Regions from separate parts of the uncultured Ligilactobacillus sp. genome, predicted to be linked through region 2. Evidence: riboswitches for the same ligand, from Rfam matches in the RefSeq annotation. Region 2 holds a riboswitch; the other holds the start of a gene.
What was found. Region 2 has a riboswitch for preQ1 ahead of Q9Q35_RS01160 (QueT transporter family protein). Riboswitches for the same ligand answer to the same signal wherever they lie in the genome.

Region 1: linked by a shared signal. The riboswitch ahead of Q9Q35_RS08700 (nucleoside hydrolase) and the one ahead of Q9Q35_RS01160 (QueT transporter family protein) in region 2 are both predicted to bind preQ1.

What each region holds. Positions count from the first base shown of each region.
Region 1 covers NZ_CAQLEL010000119.1:40,120-44,396, reverse strand. The annotation lists gene nagA (N-acetylglucosamine-6-phosphate deacetylase) at 1-548, shown strand, start outside; gene Q9Q35_RS08710 (GntR family transcriptional regulator) at 573-1,271, shown strand; gene Q9Q35_RS08705 (ECF transporter S component) at 1,317-1,871, opposite strand; gene Q9Q35_RS08700 (nucleoside hydrolase) at 1,871-2,863, opposite strand; PreQ1 riboswitch class I at 2,882-2,926, opposite strand; gene Q9Q35_RS08695 (WecB/TagA/CpsF family glycosyltransferase) at 3,005-3,739, opposite strand; gene Q9Q35_RS08690 (nicotinate phosphoribosyltransferase) at 3,884-4,277, shown strand, end outside.
Region 2 covers NZ_CAQLEL010000014.1:5,244-9,520, forward strand. The annotation lists gene Q9Q35_RS01150 (glycoside hydrolase family 70 protein) at 1-418, opposite strand, end outside; gene Q9Q35_RS01155 (GH25 family lysozyme) at 435-2,879, opposite strand; PreQ1 riboswitch class I at 3,012-3,059, shown strand; gene Q9Q35_RS01160 (QueT transporter family protein) at 3,066-3,554, shown strand; gene Q9Q35_RS01165 (DUF2829 domain-containing protein) at 3,568-3,795, shown strand; gene Q9Q35_RS01170 (3-oxoacyl-ACP reductase) at 3,795-4,277, shown strand, end outside.

The sequences.
Region 1 (4,277 bases), on a different contig from region 2:
ATGCGACTCGCGAACAGATGAAGCATTCCCGTGCTAGCCACGTAACGCATTTGTATAATGCGCAACGCGAATTCAAACATCGTGAACCAGGTGTGACGGGTCACGCTTTGCTAGAAGATAATATCTATTGTGAATTGATCGCTGATGGTTTCCATGTGTGTCCTGATATGATCAAATTAGCGTATGAATTGAAGGGACCAGATAAGATCGAATTAGTAACTGATTCGATGCGAGCTAAGGGTATGCCCGAAGGAGTTTCTGAATTAGGTGGCCAAAAAGTTATCGTCAAAGATAAACAAGCTCGCCTTGAGAGTGGTAATTTAGCCGGAAGTGTTTTACAATATAAGGACGCTTTTGTAAATATCATGAAGTTTACCGGCTGTTCACTAGAAGACGCGATCAAGATGACTTCTTTAAATCAAGCTAAAGAATTTGGCTTAACACAAAAAGGTGTGTTAGCAGTGGGCAAAGACGCTGATTTTAACGTCTTTGATCATGATCTTGATCTAGTCGAAACATATAGCTTTGGACGCCGATTTAAAAAATAATCCCCAATATGGAAGGTGGTAGTCATGGGTTCACCCATTTACATTCAGATCCATAATAAAATCAAGCAAGAGATCGAAGCTAATCGTTGGGCGGTCGGTGATCGGATCCCCTCAGAACGTGATCTAGCGGTGCAGTTTGGTGTCAGTCGAATGACCTTGCGTCAAGCGATCCAGACTTTAGTCGAAGAAGGGATCTTAGAGCGCCAGATCGGGTCAGGTACTTATGTAGCACGCAAAAAGGTCCAAGAAAAAATGTCTGGGGTCACGAGTTTTACGGCGTTGACGGAAGCGCAAGGAAAGACACCTTCCAGTAAGACGGTCTCTTATTTGGTGACTGCCCCTTCGCTCAGTGAAAGTGAGCATTTAAAGTTAGAGCCTGGCCAAAAAGTATTGCGGATGGAGCGTATCAGATATGCCGATGAAGTTCCGATCTGTTTTGAAGTAGCGACTTTACCATATGATCTGATCAAAAATTACCAACGCAAACAGATCACCAATTCACTTTACGGTACGTTACAAGAAAATGGCCTGACGATCGGTCATGCGCAACAAACGGTCAGCTCGATGTTGGCTTCTGAAAAGATCGCTGAATATCTTGAGTTAAAACGTGGGTCAGCGATCTTGCGCCTACGTCAGATCACTAAATTAGGTGATGGTCGTCCCTTTGAATACGTTCGGACCCAATATGCTGGTGAGCGGTTTGAATTTTATTTAGAAAAATAAAAAAAGCGACGTCCAAGCCAAATAAGGCTTGGACGTCGCTTAATTTTAAGAAGTAAAAAGTTGGCGCTTTTTGAGCGCTGAAACGATCAGTAAGACCAAGTAAAAAGTCAAGAGTCGGTCTAAATAATCAGTTCCTAGCTGAACTAAAAAGATCGCTAAAGCTTTTTGTAGTCCCAAACCACTTAAGAGTTGGACCAACATACTAGAACCTGAACTAGTGATACCATTGAATAAGAAGTAAGTGATCACTGTACTCGTCAAGGTCCCAGGTAAAGAGATCAATCCAGCTGTACCTAAGATCTGCCAGTTTTTAGGCGAATGGAGATATTTGAAAAGCAGACCAACGATCGCCCCGATCAATAATTGGATCGGGGAATAATATAAAGAAAAAACATCGGTGGTCAATCCGACAAAAAGTGCTGTACTTGCTCCGACAAGCATCCCTAAAATAGGACCAAGCAAGGCGGCACAAAGCATTGTTCCTAAGGTATCAAGATAAAGCGGTAGATGTAAAAATAAAGCTAGGTCACTGCCAACGATATTTAAAGCGATCCCGAAAGCGCAGAGAGTCAAAGTTTTTGGTGTCATTTTTTCTAGCATTATTTTTCCTCCAGCTCAGTTATCTGTGGTAAGATCTGTGCTAGCATTTTAGGATCGAGACCACAAGTCCGCGCCAAAAAGAGTTGCATCGCTTTTAAGGCATCGACCTTTACCAAGACGTGACTATTAGGTGAACGATGCCAGAAATTTTTCTCATCAACGATGCTTTGCCCAAGTGCGATCCCTGAAGTAACGATTTGAGTATTGGCGTCAAAACCAACGCAAAGCTCAGGGAAGATCGTATAGAGGACAGCTAAAGGATCATTTATGACACAACCGATGACTTTTTCATATTGCCAATGAAAATCAAAATAAAAGCGCGTGAGCCTTTGAATGAATTCAGCTTCTTTAGGTGCATTTTGGTAGATCAACTCAAGCATGTTGGGTGTGAAAAGCATTTTGCGGGTAACATCAAGACCGATCATTTCGATCTTGATAGGTAAGTGCTCAAAACAATAAGCAGCAGCATCAGGATCACACCAATAATTATATTCAGCTACAGGAGAACAATTTCCAAAGCTCTTGAAATTTCCCCCCATCGACACGAAACGTGAGCAATTTTTCCAAGACTTCGGATCTTTTTGATGGGCTAAAGCGATATTGGTCAAAGGACCAAGTGCGATGAGTGTTACATTTTGTTCTCGTCTGAGCGTATCATTGATAAATTCACAAGCATTTGGGTGATAATTTTTATGTACTTCAGGTAGTTTACTTTGACCTAAACCATCATTTCCATGGGTATCTTGGGCACTGACATAGTTACGCTTTAAAGGCTTGTCTGCACCGCAATAGACTGGGATCGCTAATTGATGGCAATGAGCTAAAATTTTGAGTGCATTTTTAGCACCTAGATCTGAAGGGACATTACCGGCGACAGTGGTGATCCCGAGGACTTCAAGCTCAGGTGATGCAAGGGCTAGCATCAAAGCTAGACTATCATCGATACCAGGGTCACAGTCGATAATGACTTTTTTTCGAAGAGTTGCATTCATATTTCCTACCTCCTTATGAGATTCTTGGTTTTTTATCCTGGGAAGTTTACGAACCAGTCCAAGTTATCCTTGATTTTTATAAATGCACTTTCCATTATAGAAAAAAATAAGCCGTTAAACAACAGCTAACGACTTTAAAGATCAATGTTTAAAATATTTTTTGCGATAGATTAATAAGAGATATTTGGGTAAGGCAAGCATCCGAATGAAGCGACTCGGCTCTTTTAATAAGCGATAGGCCCATTCGAGGTGATGGTCGATCCACCATTTAGGTGCGCGCTTTGTTTGACCAGATAAAACATCAAAACTTCCACCAACGCCCATCCAGATAGCAGATGCAAGGTCTTGATATTTAGCGATAAAAAACTCTTGTTTGGGAAAACCTAAAGCGACAAAAACAAAGTCAGGCTCGGCTTTTTTGATCTGCTCAGCAACTTTGGCCTCATCTTTAAAGTAGCCATCACAACTTCCAGCGATCGTTATGGCAGGATAGTTTGTAGCTACTTTGGTCAAAACTTGTTGTAGGACAGCAGGTTTAGCCCCTAAGAAAAAGACTCGTTTGTGATGTTTATTGGCAAAAGAAAGCAAGGCGAGCAGTGTATCATAACCAGTCACACGCTCAGGTAGTGGATCACCTAAGATCTTAGCTCCTTTGATGATGCCGATCCCATCGGCCGTGATATAATCAGCACTTTTTAGCGTCTGAGCGTATTTTTGATCTTTTTTAGCAGCTAAGACGATCTCAGGGTTAGCTGTCACGACAAAACGCCTTGCCTTAGTTTGACTGTCGCGTTTTAGTTGGTCTAAAAATTGTGTTTGAGATGCTTTGATGAAATCAAGCCCTAAAACATTGACCGTATCAAAATTATTTTGCATGATATACCTCGTTTACTTTAAGGGTTTGCTATTATTATAGCAGTTGGATTGGTGTTTTGGCTCAAAAGTGATAAAATTAAACACATGTAGTCAAATCCGCTAAAAATTTTTCGGAAAAACAATTGATTAATGAAGAGGAAAGAAATGGTTAAATTATATCCAGACGACAGTTATACCTTGCATACTGATGCTTATCAGATCAATATGATGCAGACATATTGGCGTCAAGGTCTGGCAGAGCGTAAGGCGATCTTTGAAGTTTATTTTCGTAAGCTGCCGTTTCAAAATGGGTATGCAATATTTGCAGGGTTAGAGCGCATTGTTGATTATATTCAAAATTTGCGCTTTACTGAACATGATCTCGCCTACTTAAAAGAGATCGGCGACTATCCGGATGATTTTATCGAATATCTCCGCAATTTTAAATTTAAAGCGACGATCCGTTCAGTCGTTGAAGGTGAAGTCGTCTTCAACAATGAACCTTTGATCCAAGTGGAAGGCCCATTAGTAGATTGCCAATTAGTCGAAACGGCGATCT
Region 2 (4,277 bases):
ACCAATTTCCGTTTACATTTTCTTGTGTATATTTATTTTCAGCTGTCTTAACTTGTGCTGTATCAGCTACGGTACTTTTATCATCAGCTATTGTTGTATTTTGTTCAGAAGAGTTCACAGTCTGTGTAGCTGTATCTTTATTTTCAGTAGCTGTTGTTTCTTCATTTAAAGCCACTTTTGAATCTTGTACAGTAAGTTTAACTTCGTCTGTTTTTTCCTCATTAGAAACATCTATTGTAGTATCAGTTGATTCGTTATTATTTAATATTTGTTCTGTTTGGGCCTCATTGCTACTACTTGTTTCATCTGCTAAAGCATTGGTCGTACTAGCAAATCCAAAAATTCCTACTGCAATTGCTGCAAATACCCAATGCTTACCAGCTTTATACATCTTGTAGTGTAATTTTTTCTCAAACATTTTTATTCATATACTCCTATTCTTCTTTTAATAATGCACCATTAAAGGTATCAAAGTAATAACGCTTGCCATCGATCATTTGCCAACCATAGAGCATCCAACCGTCGTAATTATAGTAAACCGTTTTTTCCTTACCATTTTCCATTACTTTTTGGAAACCACGTTGCATTTGACCTTTATCATTGAATAAATACCAATGTCCATTGATATAACGTTCGCCGGTCATCATTGCACCGTTGAATGTGTCAAAATAATATGGAACGTCATCGATCCCTTGCCAACCGTAAAGCATCCAACCGTCATAGTTATAGTAAACCGTTTTTTCTTTACCATTTTCCATTACTTTTTGGAAACCACGTTGCATTTGACCTTTATCATTGAATAAATACCAATGTCCATTGATATAACGTTCACCAGTCATCATTGCACCAGTTGATTTATCAAAATAGTATGGAACATTATCAATTCCCTGCCAACCATAGAGACGCCAACCGTCATAGTTATAGTAAACCGTCTTTTCTTTACCATTTTCCATTACTTTTTGGAAACCACGCTGCATTTGACCTTTATCATTGAATAAATACCAATGTCCGTTAAGATAACGTTCGCCGGTCATCATTGCACCGTTGAATGTGTCAAAATAATATGGAACATTATCGATCCCTTGCCATCCATAAAGCATCCAACCATCTTGGTTATAGTAAACCGTCTTATCGTCACCATAAGCTTTAAGGTTTTGGAAGCCACGTTGCATTGCACCATTGTTATCAAACAAATACCAGTGTCCATTGATCTTTTGCTGGCCTGTGACCATCGCACCGTTGAATGTATCAAAATAACGTGTAGCATTATTCACCCATTGCCAACCGTATTGCATTCGGCCATTGTTGGCATAGTAGACTGTCTTATTTTGCTCTGGGATCTGTACAAGTCCTGTTTTCATGGCACCATCAGTAGTATCAAAGTTATACCAGTAACCATCTATCTTTTGTTGCCCATATTGCATTTGACCGTTATTGGCATAATAAACAGTCTTATCCTGACCATATGGAGTTAAGCTTTGGAAGCCATACTGCATGGCACCTGTAACTTGATCAAATAAATACCAATGTCCATCTATCTCCTGTTGTCCATATTGCATTTGACCAACAGCATTATAGTAAACTACCTTATTTTGATCAGTTATCGGTTGAATACCTGTTAGATATTGACCCGTTTTTTGATCGATCAAATACCAGTGTCCATCTTTAAAAACTTGTTGAGTAACAGGTTTCTCAGCTGTATCCGATTTTGAGAATAAACCATTAAAATCGATCGAAAGATCTAATGCCCCCATATTTTCGCGCCCTGGCAAATAAGCAGTTGATGAAAATTGCCAAGCACCGTATCCTAAGTTCCGCCATTCATTTTCATAATAACCATTATTGATTGGTACAAAAGGATATTGTGACCACCAAGTCTTCGCTCGTCCAACAGTTGCGATCGCATCTTCATGGTAGGGATAGCCTCCACCTGTATAAACAGCATGATTATTAAATCCTGCTGTCGACAGAGCATTCCAAAAACTATTTAGATTGCCACTCACATCGTTACTATAGGTACTCTTATCTTCCATATCCGCAAAGATCAATGTATCTTGACCTAAGCCTAGATTTTCCATCGTATTTACTACATGTTGGCCTTCAGCATAACCCGTGGTAGCATCATTAAATCTCGCATAATGGTAGACAGACACTGTTAAGCCCGCATTTTTAGCATAATTTATTTGCTTAGTAGCTGCAGGATTCACATAACTTTGACCTTCTGTCAATTTAACAACAACAGCTTTGATCCCCAGTTGATTCAATTTATTGAAGTCATCTTGATTTAACCAAGATTGGTATGATGCTACGTCAATAGCATCTCCACGGGTATACTGACTATCCCCTATGTATATAGCATCCGGTGTTTGCATTTTAGTTGTAACTTTATTGACCTGAAGTCGCTGTTCTTGGGCATTTTCAGCCACATTTTCATTTACTTGCTTTTCATCAGTTTTCAATTGTAATTCTTGGGTAGTATTTGGATCAGCTACTGAATTATCCGCCGAATTTTCAACTTTATCCTGTACTTGATCAGTATCATTGACAGTGTCTGCCTGAGCTGTATCATTTAATCCAACTTGTGCTTGATCACTTGTATCAGAACTATCTTTTTGCACATCTTTTCGTTCAGATACATTCTGTTCTAGTTGTACAGCAGTCTGATCATTTTGCGTATTTGATATGTTACTACTATCCTTATCTGTGGCTACTTGCTGTGTATTTTGTGCTTCTACACTCACTTGATCGGCTTTAACGTTTTGTGTTGCATACATCCCTGTCGAGATCGCCATCATTGTCATACCAGAAGCTAGCCAAAGCTTTCGCTTATTCATTTTGCGATAACTGGCTAATACCCTTTTCTTCCGCCTGTACTCCATTTCTGTCACCCTTTCAGAAAATCAAAATCCTTTAATGAAAATAAACACTTTTAAACACTTCTTTATTATAGCAGTAAGACATGGAATTTTATATATCAAAGTTTGCATTTTTCATAAATTCTACCTATACTATCATTGGTGGTTCGCAAACATCCCACCGTAATAAAAAACTAGGAGAGACATTTTATGACAAAAACACATACTCGAACTATCCAGCTAGCTAAGGCTGGGATGGTCGCAGCTTTATATGTCGCTTTTACATTGATCAACCCATTGAGCTTTGGTGCTGTCCAACTGCGCTTTTCAGAATTGTTCAATAATTTGAGCGTTTTTAACAAGCGTTATATCTGGGCTGTAACTTTAGGCTGTGCGCTCGCTAATCTCCAATCGCCCTTAGGGATCATCGATGTGATCTTTGGTACTTTAGGGACTTTAGTGATGACTACTCTTAGCTACTGGGCAACACGCAAGATCAGTTTGGTGCCACTTAAGTTGACCATCTGTGTCATTATATGCTCACTGATGTCTTGGAGCGTAGCCTTAGAATTACACTATGTAAGTGACTTACCATTTTGGGCAACTTATCTTTCTGTCGGGATCGGCGAATTTATTTCAATGACTCTCGGTGCAATTTTAGTCTATTTCTTAAGCAAAGCGATCGATCTAACAGAATAACGAGGTATTTTAGATGACATTTGAAGAAGTATTACCCGCTTTAAAAGCTGGAAAAAAAGCCGTCCGGACTGTTGGTTGGGGGGCAAGTGAAGAATATATCTTTGTTGTTAAAGATGACACTTTAAACGGCGAAAAGATCAACCATTATCTTATGATCAAAACTAAAGAAGAACCATCACTTTCACAATTTATGCCAACTTCATGTGATGTTTTAGCGACTGATTGGGAATTGGTGGACTAATGACACATTATCCTAAATTAACTGGACAAGTTGTCGTTGGAACTGGCGTGGCTTCTGGGATCGGACTTGCTCAAGCTAAAGCATTTTTAGCGCAAGGTTGCACTTTTTTTGGCACAGATCTGGCTGAAAATATTGCTCTAACTGAGCTCAAACAGACCTATCCCACTAATTTTTTCTTTTATCCTTGTGATATCCGTGAAAAAATTGCTATCACACACTTGGTGGAATTTATTTTCGATCACACCGACCGTGTCGATATCTTACTCAACACGGCTGGGATCTTAGATGCTTATACACCTAGCCTAGAAACGACTGAAGAGCTTTGGGATAACATCTTTGACACGAATCTAAAGAGCATCTTTTTATTGACCAATGCGCTCTTACCGATGATGTTGGCTCAAAAACATGGCGTGATCATCAATATGGCTTCGATCGCTGGCTTGATCGCAGGTGGTGGCGGGGCAGCTTACACCGCCAGCAAA